Regions from separate parts of the Marinobacter sp. UBA2498 genome, predicted to be linked through region 2. Evidence: predicted binding sites of a transcription regulator. Region 2 holds the regulator's gene; the other holds the start of a gene.
The links. The regulator LexA, encoded in region 2, represses DNA repair genes until DNA is damaged. The targets are predictions, from matches to a motif close to CTGTNTNNNNANACAG.
Positions count from the first base shown of each region.

Region 1: recA (recombinase RecA) is a predicted target of LexA. The motif match lies at 7,601-7,616, and genes of this name have one in related genera.

Region 1 is NZ_DDOI01000157.1:45,650-55,160, forward strand. It holds partial or broken gene B2W52_RS21810 (DctP family TRAP transporter solute-binding subunit) at 1-466, opposite strand, end outside; gene denD (D-erythronate dehydrogenase) at 529-1,491, opposite strand; gene otnI (2-oxo-tetronate isomerase) at 1,497-2,312, opposite strand; gene otnC (3-oxo-tetronate 4-phosphate decarboxylase) at 2,333-2,980, opposite strand; gene otnK (3-oxo-tetronate kinase) at 2,977-4,257, opposite strand; gene ltnD (L-threonate dehydrogenase) at 4,260-5,195, opposite strand; gene B2W52_RS21840 (LacI family DNA-binding transcriptional regulator) at 5,315-6,355, shown strand; gene pncC (nicotinamide-nucleotide amidase) at 7,049-7,549, shown strand; gene recA (recombinase RecA) at 7,714-8,760, shown strand; gene B2W52_RS21855 (flavodoxin family protein) at 8,781-9,251, shown strand; gene B2W52_RS21860 (PilZ domain-containing protein) at 9,267-9,511, opposite strand, start outside.
Region 2 is NZ_DDOI01000126.1:2,400-17,065, reverse strand. It holds gene B2W52_RS17695 (DUF998 domain-containing protein) at 1-550, shown strand, start outside; gene B2W52_RS17690 (phosphoketolase family protein) at 625-1,131, shown strand; gene B2W52_RS17685 (SAM-dependent methyltransferase) at 1,198-2,436, opposite strand; gene B2W52_RS17680 (hypothetical protein) at 2,711-3,055, opposite strand; gene B2W52_RS17675 (hypothetical protein) at 3,101-4,108, opposite strand; gene B2W52_RS17670 (autotransporter assembly complex protein TamA) at 4,400-6,049, shown strand; gene B2W52_RS17665 (translocation/assembly module TamB domain-containing protein) at 6,151-9,807, shown strand; gene B2W52_RS17660 (SIMPL domain-containing protein) at 9,810-10,514, opposite strand; gene B2W52_RS17655 (gamma-glutamyl-gamma-aminobutyrate hydrolase family protein) at 10,546-11,280, opposite strand; gene B2W52_RS17650 (amidoligase family protein) at 11,273-12,274, opposite strand; gene lexA (transcriptional repressor LexA) at 12,490-13,101, shown strand; gene B2W52_RS17640 (cell division inhibitor SulA) at 13,144-13,635, shown strand; gene B2W52_RS17635 (hypothetical protein) at 13,640-13,900, opposite strand; gene B2W52_RS17630 (DUF6586 family protein) at 13,952-14,464, opposite strand.

The DNA of each region.
Region 1 (9,511 bases), on a different contig from region 2:
GGCGGAAGCCGTTTTCCGACCAGGCAAGGCCCACCAGGTTATGGTCAGACATCTTGTTCAACAGGTCCTGGCCGATCTCGCCATCAAGTACACAGCGGGCCTCTTCGTAACTCTTGAAAAGAAACGGCAGGTCAAGCACATAACTTTCCGGTACGAAATTCCCCAAAGGACCTGTCGATGTAATCACAACATCAACGGTGCCAATCTGCAGGCCCTCGATCATGGCCCGCTCCCCGCCCAGGGAACCGGAAGGGTGCTCGGCGACCTCAAACTCTCCGCCACTGAGGCGCTCCAGAGTTTCCTCAAAGGCATCGGCGCCCACGGAATAGTGGGAACTGTCAGACAGCGTATGGCCAAGGTTAATGGTTCTTGCTGCCTGTGCATTCACTGCTGTCACGGCAAGCAAAGCTGAAGTGGCACCGGCGATGGCGGTGGTCAGGCTACGGCGTGCGAACGTTGCTTTCATTGTTGTTACCTCATTTTGCATTGTCACGCTTTGGGTAAATTCCGGGGTGCGTAGGCCCGGAATCAGGCATTCTCGTCCATAAAAGCCCTTACGATTTCACGAAAATCCTTATCGCTTCTGAATCCGAGCTTGCTCGCCCGGAGGTTACTGAATCTCGATGGCCAGCTGCCGACAATCGCCTCAATTTTCGAATCCGGCCGGAACTGAACGCGGGCGAGCGCCGATTCGCCTCCCACTTCACGCAATGATTCCAGCATTTCCGAAACGCTGACGGTAATACCCGGCAACATGAAAGCCCGGAAAGCACCGAGATCCTCACCCGGAACCTCGGCCCCGTGCACAAGGGCATCAACCACCGTTGCGGGAGACATAATGAACAGTTCCAGATCGGGCGAAACCGGGCAGATGGCATCCTCACCCTTGAGGGGTTCGCGCAGGATACTTGAGGCAAAACTGGAGGCCGCCGCATTCGGACGGCCAGGACGGATCACAATGGTGGGCAGGCGCAACACCAGCCCATCGACAATGCCACGGCGACTGTAGTCATTGATCAGCAACTCGCTCATGGCTTTCTGGGCACCGTAAGAATTCTGGGGATGCAATGCCGTCATATCATCAAGGGTGTACGGCAAATCTCCGCCGTAGGCGGCCACGGAGCTTGCCATGATCAGCCGTGTCCGGTTGAGGCCATGCTTCCGGCAACCTTCGAGTAAATCGCGGGTTGCATCGAAATTGACCCTCATTCCCAAATCCAGATCGCCTTCCGCAGCACTGCTGACCACCGCTGCGAGGTGGTAAATCACATCCGGTTGCTCGGCAAGGACATCATCCAGCGCACCGGGTTGGCTGATATCCCGTGCGAGCGTTTTAGTGGCCAAGTCGCCGGCCTCCGGGCAGGGCGGCTCAGTCTGATCGATCAGAGTCAGACGGCTCAGCGAGTTACCGGCCAGTTGCCCAGCGCTGACGAGATGATCGACCAACCGCTGCCCGAGAAAGCCCGCGGCTCCAGTAATGACAATATGCATAACCTTTACTGACCTCTTGTTGTTGTGTCGGCGTTCAGCCCGTAGGCCTGTCCCCATCCCAGACCGGCCCGGGTGTTATCGGCTGGTCGATACTCGCAGCCCACCCATCCGGTATAACCCAGCGAATCCAGTCTCGCGAGCACCTCTGGGTAACAGACCTCCCCTACATCCGGTTCATGGCGTTCCGGCACACCGGCAATCTGCACATGCCCGATGGCGTGGAACTGACGTTCCATGTGACTAATCAGGTCGCCGTCCATAATCTGGCAGTGGTAGACATCAAACTGCAGTTTCAGGTTGTCCGCGCCCACCTCATCAATCACCTTGATGGCGTCTGCCTGCCTGGACAGGAAATACCCCGGCATATCCCGTCGATTGATCGGCTCGATCAGGAGATCCCGGCCCGCTTTCGCGGCCTCCCCGGCGGCAAAGCGAAGATTTTTCAGGTAGGTGTGGTGATGAGCCTCGACCGTCTTCCGATCGGCGCTCTCCGGGAGCAGACCCGCCATCGCATGGATGCGGGGGCAATCCAGCACCTCGGCATAACGCAGCGCCTCGGCCACTGAAGCCTGAAACTCCGCCTCCCTTCCGGGCAGGCTGGCAAGCCCGCGCTCACCAGCCTCCCAGTTGCCGGGCGGAAGGTTAAACAGCACCTGTTCCAGCCCGGCCTCGCGCAGGCAACCCGCCAAATCTTCCGGGCGATAGGCGTAGGGAAACAGATACTCAACGCCCCGGAACCCCGCCTTCGCTGCGGCACCGAACCGGTCCAGAAAATCATGTTCCGGGAACAGCATGCTCAAGTTCGCGGCCAGTCTGATCATTACAGCACCCTCCTGGAGGTTCAGTCCCTGGGGAACCGCTGTTCCAGCGCCGAAACCTGTTCAGCTGTCAGCGCTCGTGGGTTTTCCCCGCGAAGAAGCAGAAACAGCTTCGCCGTCTCCTCCAGCTCCTCCGTGGCATACACCGCCGCCTCCAGGTTTTTTCCAGCGACCACCGGCCCGTGGTTGGCGAGCAGCACGGCACTGTGCTCGCCGGCCAGACCGCGAACCGCGTCACCCAGCTGCGGGTCCCCGGGCATGTGATAAGGCACCAGGGGCAGCCGACCCACCCGCATCACGTAATAGGCCGTTAATGGTGGAATGCAGTCGCAGGGGTTGATATCGGGCAGGCAGGACACCGCCACCGAATGGGTTGAATGCAGGTGCACAATGGCGCCCGACTGAGGACGCTCCTCGTACATGGCCGTGTGCAGAAACTGCTCCTTCGTCGGCTTATCGCCCTCCAGCAAACGCCCTGAGCGGTCAAGCCGGGAAATTCGCTGGGGATCAAGCCGCCCAAGGCAGGCGTTGGTGGGGGTCATCAACCAGCCGCCATCGTCGAGGCGAACGCTGATATTGCCGCTCGAACCCATCGTCAACCCGCGATCAAACAGTGACTGGCCGAGCGTCGCAATCTGCTCTCGCAGTTGATTTACTTCACTGACATTCATGGCAACACCTCAAACGCACGTGTAAAGAAATCCGGCCCGCCGAAATTGCCCGACTTCAAAGCCAGAGACAGCGGTCCCGGCCCGCCTACATCGGCGGCTTGGGTCCAGGGCACGCCCGGATCAATCTGGTCGCCGATCCGCAACGTGCGAATACCAAGCGCCGACACAACCGCACCCGAGGTCTCGCCTCCGGCCACCACCAGGCGGCCAACCCCTTCATTAACCAGGGTAACGGCGAGGTGGCCAAGGGCAGACTCAACAAGCTCGCCGGCACGCTCCGCCCCCAATGTCGCTTGAGCCTGCCGGACCTGATCCGGATCCGAGGAGGCGTAAACCAGAACCGGCGCTCCCGCCCTCAGTCTTTCGCGAGCGAAAGCCAGGGCCGCCTCCAGATGATCATCACCCTCCGCAAGCTTCAAAGGATCAAGGGCAAAGCCTTCACCCTTGCCCAGAAAATCCGCCACCTGCCCCAGCGTTGCCCTCGAACAGCTGCCGGACAACACCAGTGCACCGCCAACACCCGGCTCCAGGCGCCCGGCTTCGGACACATTCGCCAGCCAGCCGCGTGAGCGGTACTCCGCGGGCAGCGCCTGGCCCAGGCCGGAGCCTCCGGTCACCAGCGGCTTATCAACAACCGCACCGGCCAGGGTTGCGAGATCCGATCCATCCAGGGTGTCGCAAATCACATGCCGGACACCGTCGGATTCCAGGGCCTTCAGTCTCTCGCCGGCGGTACCGGGCCCCTGCCTCAGTACCGGCCATGGCAGCAGGCCCACGTTGCCCTTTGTTTGCCGAGCCAGCACACGCACCAGATCGGCATCCTTCATTGGGTTGAGTGGGTGGTCCTGCATGCCGCTGTCATTCAAAAGCCGGTCACCCACAAACAGATGCCCCTGATACACCGTACGGCCATTAACCGGGAACGCCGGCACCATCACCGTCTGGCGGGCGTTCAGGGCATCCAGAAGAGCATCGCTGACCGGGCCAATATTGCCGCGATCCGTGGAATCAAACGTGGAGCAGTACTTGAAGAAAATCTGCCGGGCACCGAGGTCCTGAAGCCAGGCCAGGGCCGCCAGTGACTCAGTGACCGCCTGCTCGGCGGGGCATGAGCGTGATTTAAGCGCCACCACAACAGCATCAACGTTGCTCAGGTCGGGTTTACCCTCAGGCACGCCAATTACCTGAATACAGCGCATACCGCTGCGAACCAGATTGTTCGCCAGATCGGTTGCCCCGGTGAAGTCATCGGCGATTGCGCCCAACACAATACTCATGCTCACTCCTCACCACTGTCGTTGGCGGCATCCGGCAACGTGATGCCGGCAAGCCGTTCGTAGACCTTGATCACCGCTGAATCGTCTTCCTTCCCGAACCCGGCCGCCTTCGCTGCGGTAAACTGCTGAAGCGCACTGGCGGCCACGGGGGTTGGCATGGCCAGCTCCCGCCCGGTGTCGTGAACAATATTGAGATCCTTAACGAAGATATCGACCGCTGAGAGAGGGGAGTAATCGCCCTTGAGAATATGCGGGACGCGGTTCTCGAACATCCAGGAGTTACCGGCTGAGTGAGTAATTACCTCGTAAACGACCTCGGGCGGCAATCCCATCCGGATCGCCATAGCCATGGCCTCCGCTGCTGCAGCAATATGAACCCCGGCCAGCAGCTGATTGACCAGCTTCATACTCGACCCGATTCCGGGCGCATCTCCCAACCGGTAGACGGTCGCCGCCATGGCATCAAGGACCGGCTCGGCAAGGCCGAACGCATCCGTGCTTCCCGAGGCCATCACCGAAAGCTGGCCAGCCCTCGCTTTGGCCGCACCGCCACTGATGGGTGCATCCAGCATCTCGATACCCGCCTGGCCGAGCCGTTCAGCAAGATCACGGGCAATCGCCGGCGCCACTGTTGCGCACTGAATCACCAGGCTGCCCGGCTTTAAGCCGGCAAGAAGCCCGGATTCACCAAAAAGCACCTGTTCGACCTGGGCCGCATTCACTACCACCAACAACACAACATCGCTTTTGGCAGCCAGTTCAGCGAGCGCACTCACAGTGCGACCACCAGCGTGCTCAAAGCCCGCCCGGGCCTTTTCGCTGACATCACACCCGGTAACCTCAAACCCACACTCAAGCAGGGCCGTAGCTGTTCCCATTCCCATGGCGCCCAGACCTACCACACCGACGCGGGGCTTTGTTCCGGATAAGCTTGTCACTTGCTGGCCTCCTGATTCTTGTTTTGATTGTTTGATGGTAGCGCTACCATGTTAGCGCTACCATCGTTTTAGTTGATAAGATTGCGATCAGCAAGTTACCGTCGCGAGGACTACGACCAATGTCTAACATGGAAGCCTCTTCCCCGGAACCCCGCAAGCGGAGAGGTTCTGATAAACCAACGCTGAAACAGGTCGCGGAAGCGGCCGGGGTTTCCCCCATCACGGTATCCCGGGCCCTGAACACGCCAGACCGCGTGAACAAGGAAACCCGCCGACGGGTCACCGAAGCCGTGGAGCAACTGGGCTACGTACCCAACCTGATCGCCGGCAGCCTGGCCTCGGCCAGTTCGCGATTTATTGCCGTTATCGTTCCTTCGCTCGCCAACGCAGTTTTCATTGAAGTGATCAAGGGGCTTCAGGAAGCTTTCGAAGCCAAGGGCTACCAGATACTGCTCGGCAATACCGATTACGATCTTCAGAGGGAGCACCAACTGGTACGAACCTTTCTGGGATGGTCCTGTTCCGGACTGGTGATTGCCGGCTTGCGCCACAGCAAAGCCTGCCAAGGCCTTCTGGAAACCTGGAACAAGCCGATCGTGGAAATGATGGAATTGGGTAAAGGGTTGGACTTGAACGTGGGGCTGGACCACCGGGAAGCGGGCGCTTGTATGGCCAGGCACCTGTTAGACAGGCACTATCGCTCCATCATCTATGTGGGCGCCTGTATGGACAGGGATTACCGGGCTAACATGCGGTATGAGGGACACAAAGAAATTCTCGCGCAAGCGGGGCTGGAAGCGCCGATAATTGAGCTGGACAGACTCGGCAGCCTGGAAGCCGGCGCGGTTGCGCTCGACATGGTTCTGGAGCAATGCCCCAGAACTGATGCCATCCATTTCGCCAACGACGACCTCGCCACTGGCGCTTTGCTACACGCCCAACGGCTGGGCCTTGGCGTGCCACAGGACATCGCCATCGCCGGGTTCAACGGCCTGCCCCTTGGCCAGCAGGTGACGCCGAGACTGACAACTATTCAGTCTCCCAGGGAGACCATGGGGCGGCTTGCAGCCGAGCAAATACTGAGGCGCCTGAACGACGAACCCATAACCGATAAACAATTGAACGTGGCATTCCGCACCCTCATTGGTGAAAGCACCTGAACCTATAGAAATGCCTTAACGGCTCAGCCGGGAATCAATACTTGCGGTTGCGGGAACAATGATTCCGGAGGCCAACGTAGGTGGCAATCATGTCACCAAAGTGTTCATCTGTGGAAAATAGCCGAGCCCAAGTGCTGTGCATTTTGGTGAGCCGGGTTAAAACCGTCCTTGGGACCGGGGTAGAACCCAACCGGAGCTTATTGTTCTTAAGTCAATGCGCTCCAATAGTTCCTCAGGTATCTTTCAAGCGGCCTGCTACTATGGGGCGGGAGAGGTACGCTGCGAATCTTTGAGGTAAACACTCAGTTGGCCAGGTTTGGTAGCAACTTGGTCAGCTGGAGCCGTTAGTTCCGCAGTAAATTACTCGTCAACAGTAGTGCCTTTTACTCTTACTCTGTTTTTGGTTCCGAGTTTAGTATTCCTCCTGTTGAGATTCCCGCACCAGCGCTCCAGACTGACACCTAACGCTTTTATCGAACCGATTGATGGTCTTTCGCGGACGAAGCTAGTCTGCGGACATAGGGGAGGGTAGTTGGGTCAAAGTTGGGGCGAAAGGGGGCGTGTTTATCCGTGTTTTGAGGCTCGGTCTCTTTTGGTCTGAGCTGCTGACATGAACGGGTCCGGTAGCCTTGCTTTGGATGAAGGCGTGAATTGTAAGAAAATAACCGCCGTGATGAAACGAAGGAGGTCATTATGCTGGCCAGCGATCAGGAATTGGAAGAGGCAGGCAACCGCCTTGGTGAACGACTGCTGACAACCGGCCGTACCGTTGCGACGGCGGAGAGTTGCACCGGCGGCTGGGTTGCGAAGGTACTGACCGATCGTGCCGGTTCTTCGGCCTACGTGCTGGGTGGCCTTGTCACGTACAGCAATGAGGCCAAGCAGGGGCTTCTGGGCGTAACCCGGAAATCGCTGGATGAACACGGTGCGGTCAGCGAACCGGTGGTGCGGGAAATGGTTGCCGGTGCCCTGGTGGCGACAGATGCTGACGTTGCCGTGGCTATCAGTGGTGTTGCCGGGCCCGGCGGTGGCAGCGAGGAAAAGCCTGTGGGCACCGTCTGGTTTGCCTGGGGTAGCAGCCCGGCCTCCACCGTGGCCGTGGTAAAACACTTTGAGGGTGATCGTGATCAGGTTCGCAGGCAGGCCGTTCTCTTTGCCCTTCAAGGGGTTAACAATTTTGTGGACGAAGTCTGACGGCTTTCACATCCGGAGGGGTTGGTCTCCTCTGCGGGTTATGTTTTAATACTGTTCAAATATACAGGGAATGGGCTGTTCGAGCTGTACAGATTCCCGATTCACTATTTCGCTGCCAGCCTTTTCCTGAGGGTGGCGGCCCAGGCGACAGAGGGTTTGCACTGATGGAAGACAACCGCAAGAAAGCATTGAGCGCAGCACTTGGGCAGATTGAGCGCCAGTTCGGCAAGGGCGCCGTGATGAAAATGGGCGATCAGCCCCGCGAAGCCATTCCTGCGGTCTCCACCGGTTCCCTTGGCCTGGACGTTGCCCTGGGTATTGGCGGTCTTCCATATGGTCGAATTTGCGAAATCTACGGTCCGGAAAGTTCCGGTAAGACGACGCTCACCCTCCAGGTAATTGCCGAAGCACAAAAAGCCGGCAAAACCTGTGCATTCGTGGATGCCGAGCACGCGCTCGATCCGGTTTACGCCGAAAAGCTGGGCGTCAATGTGGACGACCTTCTGGTGTCCCAGCCGGATACCGGTGAGCAGGCCCTGGAAATTGCCGACATGCTGGTTCGTTCCAATGCGGTAGACGTGATCATCGTGGACTCCGTGGCGGCCCTGACCCCGAAAGCGGAAATCGAGGGTGAAATGGGCGACAGCCACGTGGGTCTGCAGGCGCGACTGATGTCCCAGGCGCTTCGCAAGCTGACCGGTAATGTCAAACACGCTAACTGCCTGATGATTTTCATCAACCAGATCCGTATGAAAATCGGGGTTATGTTTGGCTCGCCCGAAACCACCACCGGTGGTAACGCGCTGAAATTCTACTCCTCCGTTCGCCTTGATATCCGCCGCATTGGTGCCGTGAAAGATGGTGACGAAGTGGTCGGTAACGAGACCCGCGTGAAAGTAGTCAAGAACAAAGTATCGCCGCCGTTCAAGCAGGCCGAGTTCCAGATTATGTACGGTAAGGGCATTTACCACATGGCGGAAGTGCTGGATATGGGCGTCAAGGAAGGCTTCGTCGACAAGTCCGGAGCCTGGTACGCCTACAATGGCGACAAGATCGGTCAGGGCAAGGCCAACGCCTGCAAGTTCCTGGAAGAAAACATGGACATTGCCAACGAGATCGAAGCCAAGGTTCGGGACAAGTTGATGCCCAAGCCTGAACCGAAGAAAGACGCAAAAGAAGAGCCTGCAGAAGCCAACGGCGAGCTGCTCTAAGCTTGATGTAGGGAGGACGTATGGATGGCATGAAGAAACTTTTGATTGTTGCCCATGCGCCTTCCCCGAACACCCTCCGCCTACGAGAAGCTGTGGATGAGGGTGCCCGCCATGAAGATATCGAAAACGTTGAAGTAACCGTTCTGGCACCGTTGGACGCCGGTCCCGATGACGTTCTGGCCTGCGACGCCATTATTCTGGGCACCACTGAGAATCTCGGGTATATGAGTGGTGCTTTAAAAGACTTCTTCGATCGCAGCTACTATCCCTGCCTCGAGCAAACCCAGGGGCTGCCTTTTGCCTATTACATTCGCGCCGGCCATGACGGCACGGGCACCAAGCGGGCAATAGAAAGCATTACCACCGGGCTGCGCTGGAAGCTGGTCCAGGAGCCTTTGATCTGCCGGGGTGAATACCGGGAAGAGTTTGAAGATCAGTGTCGGGAGCTGGGGATGTATGTTGCGGCCAGCCTTGACGCCGGGCTGGTTTGATTGCGAAGGCCTGGCTCAGCTGGCAAACCGGTTGTAGAAGCCTTCAATCCGCGACAGGGCATTGTCGACAGTTCGTGAATAGCCCTTCTTGTCCAGGCAATAGCTGAACTGGACACTGACGCGATAGCCGGTCTGGAAGGGCTGGCATTCCACCACCCGGGCACAAACCCGCGATTCGCTGATGTACTTGCCGTCAAAATCCATGAACAGACGGGCGCCCGGCTCTACTGGTCGGGGGCATAGCACTGCCATTCCGTACC
Region 2 (14,666 bases):
CGGGGTCGACTGGACCAGCGATTATGTCAGCGACCTGGCTAACCAGCCGTTTGGCTGGCTGTTCATGGTTGGCGCCTTCGTGCATGGCTGGGGTAACCTGGCGCTGACCCTGGCCCTGCGCGGCGCGCTGCGCCCGGGGCCGCTGCGGACCTGGTCGGTACTGCTGTTCGGCCTGGCCGCGGTCGGTATCCTGCTGGCGGCGTTTTTTCCCATCGAGGCACCCGGCCAGGCGCCGAACCTGCCCGGGCAGATACACCGGGGGGCAGCCAGCCTGGCGTTTGCACTGGAACTCGCCGCGCTGTTCGTGTTTTCAGCGGCCTTTCGCCGTCAGCTCGACTGGCGCCGCCAGCGCGCCGCCTCGCTGGTGCTGTCGGTGATCGCGGCGACGGCGGTGACGGCGTTCGTGATCGCCATTCAACTGGATATCGCGCCGGGCCTGGCGGAGCGTGTCGCGCTGGCGGTTTTCCTGGTCTGGGAAGTTTGGGCTTGCCTGCAGGTCATCCGGCCGCAACAGAAACCTGAGCCTGACCTGAAGCACTCCTATCCCTGACTTTGTGGAGGACCTGATCTTGAAAAACCTATACAAACCGAACAAGCCAGTGCCGGGCCGAGCCCGCCGGCGACGTGCCGACTCTGGAGATCCTGGCGGCGGTGGATATTCTGCGCCGCCACCTGCCCGAGCTCAGGGTGCGTGTGATCAACGTGGTGGATCTCATGACCCTGCAGGACCAGGCGGAACACCCGAACGGGCTGTCACACAAGGACTTCGACACCCTGTTCACGACCGATAAACCGATCATCTTCGCCTATCACGGGTATCCCTGGCTGATCCATCGCCTGACCTACCGGCGCACCAATCACAAGAACCTCCACGTGCGTGGCTACAAGGAGGAAGGCACCACCACGCCGTTCGACATGGTGGTGCGCAATGACATGGACCGTTTCCACCTGGTGGCGGATGTCATTGATCGGGTTCCGCAACTGGGGTCACGGGCCGCCTATCTCAAGCAATGGCTGCGTGACCGGCTGATCGAGCATCGGCATCACATCATCGAGCACGGCGTGGATATGCCGGAGATTACCCAATGGCGCTGGGGGGCAACCGCGGACCCCACCCGAAGTCAAGAATAATTCCCATGGCTACAGGCTCCCATGCCTGCAGCCAATAACGCTCGTCGCTGCGGAAAAGCCGGGTCGCTACTCCCGGCTTAACTCCACCTGCATCACATTGATACCTCCGGCGCGAAACATACCGGCACAGCTGGCCAGGTAAAACCGCCACTTTCGCACGAACATCTCGCTGTACCCGAGCGCCCGTATCGCCGGTATCTGTTCGTCGACGTTCGCCAGCCATTTTTCCAGCGTAATGGCGTAATCCTGCCCGAATTCGAACACATCGTTCACCACCAGGCCGCTATCGGCGGCAACAGCTTCAAAACGCTTTCTGGAAGGCAGCATACCACCGGGGAAAATATGTTCCCTCAAAAAGTCGTTGCCGGAGCGATATCGCTCAAATCGCTCCTCGGCAATGGTAATGGTCTGTATCATTGCCTTGCCGCCAGGTCTCAGGTAGTCGTGCACATCCCTCATGTAGGCGGGCCAGTACGATTCGCCAACGTGCTCAAACATCCCGATTGATACCAGGTAATCAAAGGGGCCGGACAGCTCCCGGTAGTCCTGTAAACGAACCTCGGCATTTTCCGCCAGTCCGGCGGACTCGAGTCGCTGGCGGGCATAATCCGCCTGTTCGCCGGACAGGGTCGCACCGGTCACATGGCATCCGTGTGTGGCTGCGATTTCCATGAAACCACCCCAGCCACAGCCTATTTCCAGAATGCGGCTTCCCGGTTCCGGTGCCAGTCGCTGAAGGATGCGTTCATATTTCGCTTTCTGGGCCTCGTAAAGCGAGAGGGACGTATTGCCGTCAAACAGGGCGCAGGAGTATGTCATGCTCCGGTCCAGCCAGAGCTGATAAAAGTCGTTGCCTAAATCATAGTGCTCCTGGACGTTCTTACGGCTGCGTTTCAGTGTATTGGAAGACAACCGGTGCCTGCACCAGTGCCATAACCTGAGCCATACGCTGGTGTGCAAAACCCGATCAAAAACAACGATATTGCCTGCGGCAAGGCGCATCAGGGCAAGCAAGTCGGGTGTGGACCATTTGCCTGCCATGTAGTCTTCGCCCAATCCCACGTCACCGTGGGTGATCAGGTGATCGATGACATCCCACTGCAGCAATGCCATTTCCGCATGCACACCGTCTTGTTTTCCTTCATGGCGGGTCGTCTTTCCATCCGGCCATGTAAGCGATAACGAACCGAACTGAAGAGATTTCAGCGCCTGCAGGAAAAGATTACGGTGAATTGCGCTCGTCTTTCCCGTTGGCTTTTCCCGGGACCCCAGGTGCCCGCCTTCCGGCAAGGATTCCCTGCTCATGCCTTTCCATCCTTACGCTGTTCCCAGCAAGTTTCAGTGGGTTAAAAAGTAGGTGGACTATCATTTATTAGGCAACTGCTGTTCGTCAAACCTTATCGGAAACTGGGACGCTTGCAGGAGTTACCGGAACTATGGAAGTCTTTTCCGGCCATCCGGACGTACTCCTGTATTTCCGGATGATCTTGGCTTACTTCGGCCCGGATCGATATCCAGGTTCACCAGGGCGCCCCTGTCGGCCAGGGACCTGCCCAGGGTGCGATAACCCCCGGTGAGCTCATGCTCCACCGGGCACAGCGGATCCTCCAGCCATAAACCGACCCGGGCATTGCGGGCCATGGGGCCGCCCTCGACCAGATCCGGTCGGGACTGGGTGCCTGGCGGGCCGGGGATGTGGCCGCGGAAGGAAACCAGCGAGCGCGCGTTGCTTATCCGCTTCGCGGGCGCTGGCCAGTGCGCTGTGTTCATCCAGCGCCACAATCGCGTTGATGGCAGGGTTCTGGTCCCGGATTCTTTCCAGTAAGGCGGTAATCAGTGCCTCGCTGGTCAGGGTGCCGGCCTCCAGTTGTTTCAGGAGCTCATGGGCCGGCTGATAATGAGTCGGGGTGTCTTGTACATCCATGGATGTTCTCTTTTTTTGTTGGTCTTAAGGCCTGTCGCCAGCGAGTCAGGGCAGCTCTGATCGCCAGTGTTTTACGTTCACCTGGTCCTTGACTGCGTCGATGATTTCGATAATCAGGTTAATCAAGGCCTCGTTCTGGGCGTCGTCGGCTTTCACTTCACCGGGTGTCGGCAGGAAAACATTCACGATGTCTTCAATGAAGGCATGATTGGAGGCTGAGGCCAGGTCTTCGAGGATCTGGTGGATCACGTGGGCAACGATGTCGCCGACCGCTTCTTCCAGGGTTTCCTGAATGGTGGGGCCCACCACCGGAAGATAGTTCAGTCGTGACAGCTCCAGGTTCTGTTTGAGGGCATTATCCACTCTGTCTTCCAGGTAGCTCCTGAGGGCTCCGCGATTGGGTACGTAGCCTTCCTGGGCCGCCTCGGCAACCCGTTTGGAAATCCAGTCGGAGAGCATGTCCCGTCGGGGATAGAGAATGTCCTTCTGGATCTTGTCGAACAGCGGAGAGCCCAGTTTGACCTCCTGCTGCACGCCGCTCAGCACCTTCAGCACAATGCGATCAGAGAGCTCTTCCATAAAGGCTTCGTAATAGAAATTCACGAAGCGGTAAATCTTGGTGTTCGTAACGTCAATGATCTTGTACTGGTGCAGTCGATAGATGATGGAGATCACACGGAGGATACGGAGGAAACGCAGGCTTCCCACCGGAATACAGCCCACCAGGTCATACCAGTGAATAAACGGGTAAAAGTACCAGCGGTCGTAGACCCTTGCCTTGATGGCGTAACCCCAGCGAACAAAGAACTCGGTCAGGAAGATGCTGACGAAGATCAGATCGTAAAAGATGAAGCGTTCGTGGATGGGGTGGTAGGCGGACTGGATGGCTGGCGCATGTTCCTTCAGCAGATCCTGAACGGCGACAAAGTTGTAGATCGAGTCCCAGATAATGAACGCCAGGTTGATAATCAGCAGGCCCAGCATGAGGAAATCAATGATGAACCAGACAAGCTGGTGGCTGGATTTCAGGTTTTCTCGATTTATCTTCAGCATTCGCCAGGGTCCGGTCTGTTGCTAAGTATCTGACAGGTTAGCTTATTTCAACGCCACAAACGACTCGCCCTTGAGCCGCTCAGGGCAGTCCGAAAGGCCAACCATGGATTAACTTGACCGTCTGCCATTAAACTCCCACGCTTGAACGGAAATCCTTCTTGTTACCACCAACACTGAAATAGCCGGATGCTATCAATCTATCAAGTCGTGAATTCGGGCCGGGTCCGGCTTTTGATCTTGTTGCTCTGCTGGCTGCCGTCGTGGGTTTGCGCGCAACAGGTCGTCGTGAACATGGAGGGAGACTACCCGGATCTGAAATCAAATGCCCAGGCGTTTATCGGGGAGGTTGAAGGCCGCAGTGCCAGTAATCTCAGGCGTTATGCCCCCACGGCCGTTGGTCAGGCCGAGGAGGCATTGCGGGCGCTCGGGTATTACAGCCCGTTGATTGATTGGCGGATTGAAGAGGGTGGTTCCGACACAACGGCAACGCTCGTTCTGTCCATTACACCGGGGGAGCCGGTGCGAGTTACGTCCCGGACCGTGGAGATCAGGGGGGCAGCTGCGTCAGATGAACGGTTTAACGCCGATCTGCCAGAGCACCCGGCGGAAGGCGACATTCTCAACCACGGTCAATATGCCAGCCTGCGAGACACCATCCAGACCCGTGCCCGACGGCGTGGCTATTTCGACGGCACATTTGTTACCCGTACCCTGGAAGTGGATCCGGCAACCCGAAGCGCTGCGGTTACGCTTATCTATGATAGCGGCGAAAGGTACCGGCTCGGAGAGGTAACCTTTGCCGAGGGACACTGGTTCGAGATCGGTCTACTGGAGCAGTTCGTTTCTTTCGAGCCAGGTATACCCTTCCATGCTGATGAAGTAGCAAGGCTCAACCGGGATCTCCTGAACAGCGGCTATTTCAGCAGTGTTGATATCGATGCCTCACCGGGTAGTGCCGAGGACGGCGTGATTCCGGTCCGCGTTGATCTCACCCGGCGCGAGGCCCGCTCTGTGGCGGCGGGCGTGGGGTTTTCGACCGATGTCGGACCCAGGTTCCGTGGAAACTGGCGGGAACACTGGATCAATCCCATGGGGCACAAGCGGGGCGCCGAGACAGAACTCTCGGTACCCAGGCAGAACCTGAGTACCTGGTACGAGCTGCCCCTGGATCCGCCCATGACCGACCTGATCCGCCTGAGCGCCGGTTACCAGCGCGAGGACATCGAGAATGTGGAATCGGAACTTCTGAGCCTGGGGCAGCAGTGGCAGCATCAGTTGGATAACGGCTGGCTACAGATATTGTCGCTGCGTTGGGAAGGTGAGCGCTTTAACATCGGCAATGACGAGAAAGGCACAAGCACACTCCTGCTGCCCGGTGCGGGATACTCGAAAATACACACGGACTCGCCACTGGACCCATCCCGGGGCTATCGCCTGCAGTTCGATGTTACCGGTTCGCATCGGGCGGCGCTGTCCGATGTGGATATCCTTCATGTAAACGCACTGGTCAAGGGGCTGTTTACGCTGGCGGACAAGCACCGGTTTCTGGGTCGTCTGCAGGCGGGGGCTGTGGCAACCAACCGGTTTGAAGATGTGCCTCCATCCCTGCGTTTCTTCGCTGGCGGTGACCAGAGTGTGCGAGGGTATGGCTATGAAACCCTGTCGCCAGAGAATGATAACGGCGTGCCGGTGGGCGGACGCTTCCTGATGGTTGGCAGTGCCGAGTATCAGTATCAGTTTGCGGACAAATGGCGTGCCGCCATGTTCGTCGACCACGGCAACGCGATCAACAATCCGAGCGACCCGCTGGCCACCGGCGCTGGTGTCGGCATACGCTGGATCAGCCCGGTCGGGCCGTTGAGGCTGGACATCGCCAAAGGGTTGGATCGTGAATTTGGCGGGGATTGGCGCATTCACTTTTCCATGGGGCCTGAGCTGTGACGAGGACACCGGAAACTTCGGAAGACAGGCCGCACAAGCCATCGGCACGCCCGCGCCGCCTCCGGTTTTGGCTGTTGGTAGGGCTGGCGGTATTGATTCTCGTGCCTGTCCTTGTGGTGGCCGCTGTTTTGCTGGCCCTGCGCTCTGAGACGGGAACCGCCTGGGTTATAGAACAGGTGCCAGGGCTTCAGGTGGAAAATGACCGGGGATCTCTGTTTGGTCGGTGGCAAGCCGACCACCTGAAATGGCGTGGTTACGGGGTCGAAGTGGTCGTTGAGTCGCCACTCGTGGACTGGTCCCCTTCCTGTCTGTTCCGAAAACAGCTCTGTATAGAGAATCTGGAAGCAGAGACGCTCGAAGTCTCGCAATTGCCTCCGACGGACAAAGCCGAAGGCGGGAGCCCCATTACACTGCCGGGCGTGGACCTGCCGCTGGCGCTGAATATCAGTGGCGTCCGGCTCGGGCCTTTTACCTTCAACGGCAACAAAGTCTGGGACCGGTTTGAGCTGGACGCCGGAGGGTCGGGCGCCGCCTGGAACATAAAGCGCGCCTGGTATCAGCTGGGTGAGTACACGGTGTCCGCCGCTGGCCGGATAGAAACCCGCCGGGACTGGCCTGTCAATCTGGAAGTCAAAGCGGACATCCCGCCGCCTTATGGAGACGAGTGGCTTCTCGACGCCCGGCTCTCCGGCAGCGTTCGGGACCTGATGGTCGCTGCATCCAGCCGTGGCTACCTGGATGCTGAACTCTCGGGGGAAGTCGAGCCGCTCGATCCGGCCCTGCCGGCACAGTTGAGGCTAACCTCGGATCAGTTCCGCGCAGCGCAGGCGCTGCCGGAGACCCTTGTGTTCAATGATTGGTCTGTGGACGCCAGGGGTAGCCTTCAGCAGGGTTTTCGCACCCGGGGGCAAGCTACGCTTCCGGGCACGACAGGCCCGGTACGGCTGACGCTGGAGGGCCTGGCGACGACTCGCGCGGCCGAGAGCATCCGGATCGAGTTGGCCGCGGACCGGGAGAATGGTGCAGGGCAAGACACTGTGGTGGCCAATGGCAATGTCTCCTGGAGCGAGGGCCTCGAAGCCAGTGCCGACATCCGTTTGCGCGGATTTCCCTGGTATACGCTGATCCCGGGCTTTGAGCCGCCAGTGGTAACCCTTCGTTCCCTGGATGGCACCGTGTCCTGGCGTGAGGGGAACTACCATGCAGAGCTTCAAGCCGGTGTCGAGGGTCCTCAGGGCAGCGCTGAACTGACCACCACGGTGGATGGCGATGCCGAGCAGACCACACTGACCAACCTGGCCGTCAGCACAGGCGCCGGGTCTCTTACCGGCAACGGCTCGGTGAACTTTTCCGGGCCGCTTTCCTGGCAGGCGGCCTTGCGCCTGAAAGACTTCAATCCCGGTTATTGGGTACCTGTACTGGAAGCCAGTCTCAGCGGTGATGTGACGACCGAGGGACAACTCGGGGATGGACCGGTACCTGCCATGAATGCCGGATGGGATCTTGAGGGCGACTGGCGTTCCAATCCCGCGTCTCTGCAGGGACGGCTAGATACCTCATCAGGCAGTTGGGAACTATCCGACCTGCAGTTGTTGGTGGGTGACAACCGTATTGAGGGTAGCGGTACCTGGAGCGACGTTCTGCGTGGTGATCTGGCTCTGAACCTGCCCGCGCCGGAAATTGTCCTGCCTGGCCTGACGGGGAATCTGCAAGCCACTCTGACGGCGGAGGGAACACCAGAGCGCCCGAAGGGCGAGCTGAGTGCAAGTGGCAAAAACCTGGGCTGGCAGGATGAGCTCGCCATTGAAACCCTCAGTCTTGAGGCCGATCTGCAGGACGGCATGCGTCTTGTCAGCCGTTTGCAGGCGGAAAATCTCAACGGGTTCGGGCAAGAGCTTGAAACGCTCACTCTGGAAGCCAATGGCACCCAGGGAAAGCACACCGTGAGCATCGGAGCACGTCATGCCGAGGCTGACCTTGAGCTGGATTTCGCAGGAGGGGCCGGCGCTGACTGGAGAACCTGGCAGGGAGAGCTGTCTCGGGGCGTGATTGACCTTCCGGAACAGTCCCAACAATGGCGGCTGCAGGCCCCGGCGACCCTGGCATACAAAGCCGATGGTGAGCTCACATTTGGCAATCATTGCTGGCGCTGGGAGGAGAGTACGGTTTGTGCCGAGGACCAGACACTGCTTCCGGTTCCCCGCATTGCCTATCGTATCGACCGCTTCCCAACCGGGGCCCTCGCTCCCTTGCTGCCAGAGACATTACGTTGGGACGGTTGGATCAACGGAGAGGTTGATTTCACCACCACCGGCGACGGTCCGGACGGACGCCTTTTCCTGGACGCCGGTGAAGGACAATTCCAGTTGCTGGTGGACGGCGAGTGGGAGTCGCTCGCCTACAATACCCTGACAACCGAGGTCGCCCTGAAGCCGAAACAGGCTGACCTTGCAGTCCGTCTTTCCGGACCGGAGCTTGGCGATTTCACGCTGGACATGAACCTGGATCCGAACTCGGACGACCGCAACGTTGAGGGTTCCTTCAGTCTCGAAGGTCTGGATATTGCCCTTGCAGGACTGCTTTCCGGGCTGGACGAAGTTGCCGGTCGGGTGAACGGCCAGGGCCAGCTCTCCGGCCCGCTGATGAAGCCGGCGGTGACCGGCGAACTGCACCTGGTGAATGGACGGGTTTCCGATCCCCGCTTGCCGGTACCGATCGAGGAGGTGATCGCCAGCGTTCAGTTTGGCGGTTACTCGGCCGAGATCAGTGGCAGGATCCGGAGCAATGCGCGAAGCCAGACCATTGTGGATGGGGAAATCGACTGGCAACAGTCTCCCCGGGGGGAAATCACGATTTCCGGCAGCCGTGTGCCATTCAACCTGGAGCCTTATGCGCAGCTTGAGGTGGAGCCGGATCTGACCATCGTTTTCAGTGAGGGGGCCCTGGAGGTATCCGGACAGGTCGGAGTGCCAAGAGGCGATATCGAGATACAGGGTTTGCCGGACCAGGCCGTGTCGGTCTCGGAGGATGAGGTCATTGTCGGCGTGGAACGGGAAGAGCCCGTTGTCCGATCGCTGAATATGGATGTGACCGTGGTTGTTGGAGAAGATCAGGTGACTTTTGCCGCCTTCGGCGTGACCGGTGATCTGGAGGGATCTCTTCGCATTGGCAATGACATGGATACCCGTGGCACGCTCCAACTGGTCAATGGCCAGTATGAAGCCTATGGTCAGGAGCTCAAGCTCAGGCGGGCAAGACTGTTGTTCGTGGGCAACCTTACCCAACCCTATCTGGACATCGAGGCCGTCCGCACCGTGGATACCGTTGTGGCCGGTATTCGCCTGACCGGCCCGGTGCAGTCGCCCCAGACGGAAGCATTCTCCAACCCCGACATGCCTCAGACGGAGGCGCTTTCCTATGTCATTCTTGGCCGGGCGCCCCAGAGCCGGGGTGATGAGGGCCAGATGAGCCGGGCGGCGCTGTCCCTGGGACTGACCCAGGCCAACAAGGTGACTGGGCAAATTGGCGAAGAGTTAGGTATTCGCCAGCTCACCCTGGAAGCGGAGGGTTCCGGCGATCAGACGTCGGTGGTGGCGAGCGGGTATCTGACGGATGAGCTGAGTGTCCGCTACGGTGTCGGCATCTTCGAGCCGATCACCACGGTTGCTCTGCGCTACGATCTGGGCCGCTACTTCTATCTGGAGGCTGCCAGCGGGCTGGCGGCCTCCCTGGATATCTTCTACACCCGGGATTTCTGAGTTCAGTCCAGCTCGAAGGTGGCGCTCACTGAGGCCCGGATTTCCCGCTCACCCACGCTCGAGACCGTATCCGACATGGATTTTGCCTCCGCCATCATCATTGGTACCGGGCGGTGCCCGCCATTGATGTTGATGGTGACCACATCACCACAGGTCTGGTCGAGCTGACTGGCCACGAATCGGCAGCGGGCCTGGGCGTCTGCGATGGCTCTGGCCAGTGCTTCCTGTTCCATACCGGTCTCATCCGAGTGGAAGAACTGGTGAGGGCCGAGGTGGTAATCCAGGCCCACAGCCTGGGCCTGCTGGAGCAGGGGATTGAGCAGGGTAAGATCACTGATGCTGAAGCTGACGGTCTGGGAGGCGACGGCCTGTTTGCGGGGCTGCTCCTCCCTTTCAGGTGCGGGCAGAGTTCGGGTGTAAAGGTTTACCGACGCGTCTGAGTAATCATTGAGCTGATCCTGGTACTCGGTAATACCCTCGCGCCACTGCGCCATCAGAGCCGCTACCCGTTCGGTGGCCTTCTGGGGAAGCTCGTGCTCGGCACTGGCTGTGAACTGGAGTCGGGCGCTGTCGGGCTCGTATCGGACACTGCCCTCGCCGGTGAGCGTAACCTCACCTGCCATTGTCAGGGCAGGTACTGTGAGCGCGAGAGGGAGAATAAAACCGGACTTCAGGTTAAAACGGATCTTTCGGTTCCGTCCGTTCATGGTAGTGCCTCCTTTGGAAACCGTTGATGGATCAGGCGTCGTCGGAATCCGGTTCCAGGCGCGCCAGTTTGTATCGGCGGGCAGCATCCACGAACTGGCCAAAGATGCGCCGGTGTCCGCCATGGTAGAGCAAGTATTCCGGGTGCCATTGGATGCCCGTTAGCCATTGGCGTCCGGTGCTTTCAATAGCCTGTACGAACAGATCATTGTCCACGGCGGTCACGCGCAGGTTGCGGCCCAGGCGCTTGATGGCCTGGCTGTGAATCCGGTTGGCGCCGATCACCGGGGAGCGCATGGCTTGCTCAAGCCGGCTGTGCGTTACCAGTCGCACGGTTTGCAAGGGCAAGAGCAGCGGGCGATGCCGGGTATTGACCCTCAGCGGTGTCACGTTCTGGCACAGGGACCCACCGTGGAAAACGTTGATGAACTGGGCGCCGCGGCAAATCCCGAGCACGGGAATGCCAATGGCTTCAGCCTGCTCAAGCAGTGACTGATCGGTTTTATCCCGCTTGCGGTCATAATTGGCGGTAACCTGTGGCTCCTGCCCATAACGTTCAGGATGGACGTGGGTGCCGCCTGACAGCACCAGGCCATCAAGCATGGGTACGGCAACCCGTGAACCCGGACGAATATAGTGGGTCCGGGCACCGTGGAGGCGCAGGCCCAGACTGATCAGCCGATGGGCAAGGCTTTTTCGAGCGGGACCACTGATGCCGATCGTCAGGCCCGGAACCTCAAGTTCCTGTTCTTTGGACTCTTCAGACATACCCGTTTTTGGCCAGCCAGTCGTCAGTGGTTTCCCGCCAGCTGTGGGTCAGGTTGTGAAGATTCAGTTTACGCCGCTCCCGGAACAGTTGCCGTATATCGGCCAGGTCGTCGGGATTGTTGGCCAGTTGCTCCAGAACGACCCAGTCGTTCCAAACGGTTGAGAAATGCCAGCCGGGATTGTCGATGTCGCAATCCGGCAACCGGTAATGCAGGGTTGGCCTGCTTTTTATCCGGGGATCCTGAACATGGCGTTCCAGCCGTTCCTTGTCCAGGTGGGCAAACAGTGGAAGCAGGTCAAGCGCGCGATTGCGGGTAGGATTGAACTCCAGGTAATCCTCCATGAGCTCCCCGAGGTTTGGATGATAGTTATCCTCCATCAGGAGCTCTGTGTAGCGGCCGTGCCAGGGTTCGATGTAGGTGGTGAATTTGCGGCTGACGTCCAGTTGATGCCGGTACTTGAGCCATTCATACAGGGCCGCGAACGCTTGGAAATAACGAACCAGGGTCTCCGGGCTGAGGTCGGGCAACTCAGGATTAAGCTGCAGGCCAAACGCAAAATAGATGGCGTCCCGGCTGCCCAGTGCCCCGGCGTTTCGGAGTTTGTCGACGAGCGTTTCAATCACCTCGACGCTGGAAAACTTCAGAGGTGGGCTTATGATCTCGAGGGGTACCACGCGTTCGGCCGCGGCGTCGATCACATCCATCGCCTGTCCACCGAGTTCACGAATGGACTCGGGGAGGCGCTCATCCGCCAGATCAAGATCCTTGATCGGATCGGAATCAAGCTCAACCGTGAAGTCGCCAAGAGATGTCTGCAAGTTTGTCACATAGCGTGACTTGAGCTCAGGAGTGCCCTCCAGCATCTTCGCCGCCAATGTAACCAGCTCATCGTAGCCCAGACCAGACAGTTCGATCTCGACGCCAACCCGGCGTTCCTTCCCTTCGTTCGTCTCTAGGATGTCAGGCATCCTGCAGGCACTGACTTGAGTCATGGTGCTCCCTGGTTCGTGAGGAATAGTGCCCTAACCATATCACACCGCTGTTGATCCTCATTATTAAGCGGATGCAAGAAAATCAGGGAGCCGACTTTACACTGGATAAAACACTGTATATAGTCAGTTTACTGTATAAAAAAACAGGGCCACCGGAGCCACTCTTACGAGAGGCCGATGTTTGCAGCGGCCCGATCCCGATATAGCGGAGTAGCTTGATGAAGCTGACAGCAAGGCAGTCCCAGGTACTGGATATTATTCGCCGATACGTCGACGAGACCGGCTATCCGCCAACCCGTGCTGAAATCGCGGCAGAACTGGGCTTCCGTTCGGCCAACGCCGCGGAAGAACATCTCCGGGCATTGGCAAGGAAAGGTGCCATCGAGATGGTGCCGGGAGCGAGCCGCGGCATCCGTCTGCCTGAGGCGGAAGAGGACCTGGGCCTCCCGGTCATTGGTCAGGTCGCTGCCGGTAGTCCGATCCTTGCTCAGGAGCACATCGAGGATCACTGCACACTGCAGCCAGAATTCTTTTCGCCGTCTGCAGATTATCTTCTGCGGGTCCGGGGCATGAGCATGAAAGACATCGGTATTCTCGATGGCGACCTGCTGGCAGTTCACAGTACCCAGGATGTTCACAACGGCCAGGTGGTTGTTGCCCGGGTTGGCGATGAGGTCACGGTAAAGCGTTTCCGCAAGGAAGGCTCGAAAGTCTACCTGATTGCCGAAAACGAAGAATTCGCACCGATCGAAGTGGACCTGACCGAACAGGAGCTGTTCATCGAGGGTCTGGGTGTTGGTGTTATCCGCCGCTCTGACCTGCACTGAGCGGTTCGGATAGCCTCAGATAGTTTGAATAACGGGTGAATTATGGAACAAATGAGCTTTAATCAGAATCTGGCCTACAACCCCAATGCTCTGTCCTGTTCAGTGTCGGCAACCGCCGCCCGCGAGCGACGTTCCGTCATTCGCGCCCGACGCGCTCCGGAAACCACCGAACCCAAAGTCTGTGGCAATGTGACTGAGATCATTCTGCCGGAAGGCCAGGTAGAAAATTTCCAGCTGCTGTTGCCAATGCTAACCCAGCTGAATCAGGAGAAGCGCTGGCTGGCCTGGATCGACCCGCCCCAGGCGCTGGTCAGCAAGTGGCAAAAAATGCACGGGATTGTCGCCGGCGAATTGCTGGTGCTGCGTTCAACACCGGACTATCCTGCCCAGGACCTGGCAGAGCGAGCCCTCAGTGCCGGCACCTGTCACGCGGTGGTCATGTGGACCCGTAAACTGGGGCGAACTGCCTTCGAATCCCTGCAAAGAGCCTCGGCCGAGGGCAATAGCCACGGCGTCGTTCTCAGGCAGCGTTAACCGATCAATGCAGAGTGTAGGAGGGCTGGGCGTCTGAGGCGTCCAGTTCGTCATCTTCCCAGTCGATATCGTGGGCAACATTGCCTACAGCCTCAATGCCAGCTGCAATCATTGCTTTGGCAACCGACATATCCCGATCTTCCATCATTTCCCGGGCTTCTTCCGAAAAAGAGATTTTTACCAGTGGCGCACTGTCATCATCAATGCGGCGCAGGGCGTAATCGCCATTGGTCAATTGCACGATTTCAAAAAACGATGGTGACATTCAATAAACCTTCAAGTTAATACGATTTGAATAACCGGAGCTGGGAGTGGCTTACCACTCGCTGTGCTGCTCTTCCAGATCGTCGGCAAAATGTTTGACGGCGGTCAGCGTTTTCATCAAAGCAGCCGACGATCGATCCGGGCCGGAATCGGCCGATACCGCAATGATGTTTTCTTCGCTCACGGTTTTTTTGGTCGCCGGGGGTCTGCTTTGGGCGCGCTCGAGTTGCTCCAGATGGTTCCACCAACTCCCGGATCGCTGTTCCAGCTCCTTCAGGCGGCCAACTTCACTCGGTTCTGGCCCGATAAGAGCGACCAGCTCATCAAGGGTTGAAGGCTCCTCTGATTTTCTCTGGTATAGCCTCGCAACCATGACCAGCAACAGTTTTCGAGACCGCAGAAGCAGCTCGATCGCCCCCTGAATAGCGGCCTCCCGGCGCAGCGCCTGTTCCGCCTCGTTGGGACGTTGTTCCTGAGCCTCGTCTGTGGGCCGGTCGAGTGGCTGAAGCAGCGTGCGGGCGAGAAAGAGCTTTTGAGAAACCAGTGAGTGCCATTGCGAGGCCATGGAATACCTTCAATCCCCCAGCGCGGGTATAACCCCGAAAATTAATTCGTCACTATATCATTTTCGCTATCAAATTTCTTCCATTCTCTGTGCGGTGAGGTTTCACAATAAAACACAAACATTCACTTGAAACGACCGTTTGAATTTGGCAAAAAGGCGCCCGGCTGTGCGAGTTCTGCTCGTGGCGGCTACCCAACAGCAT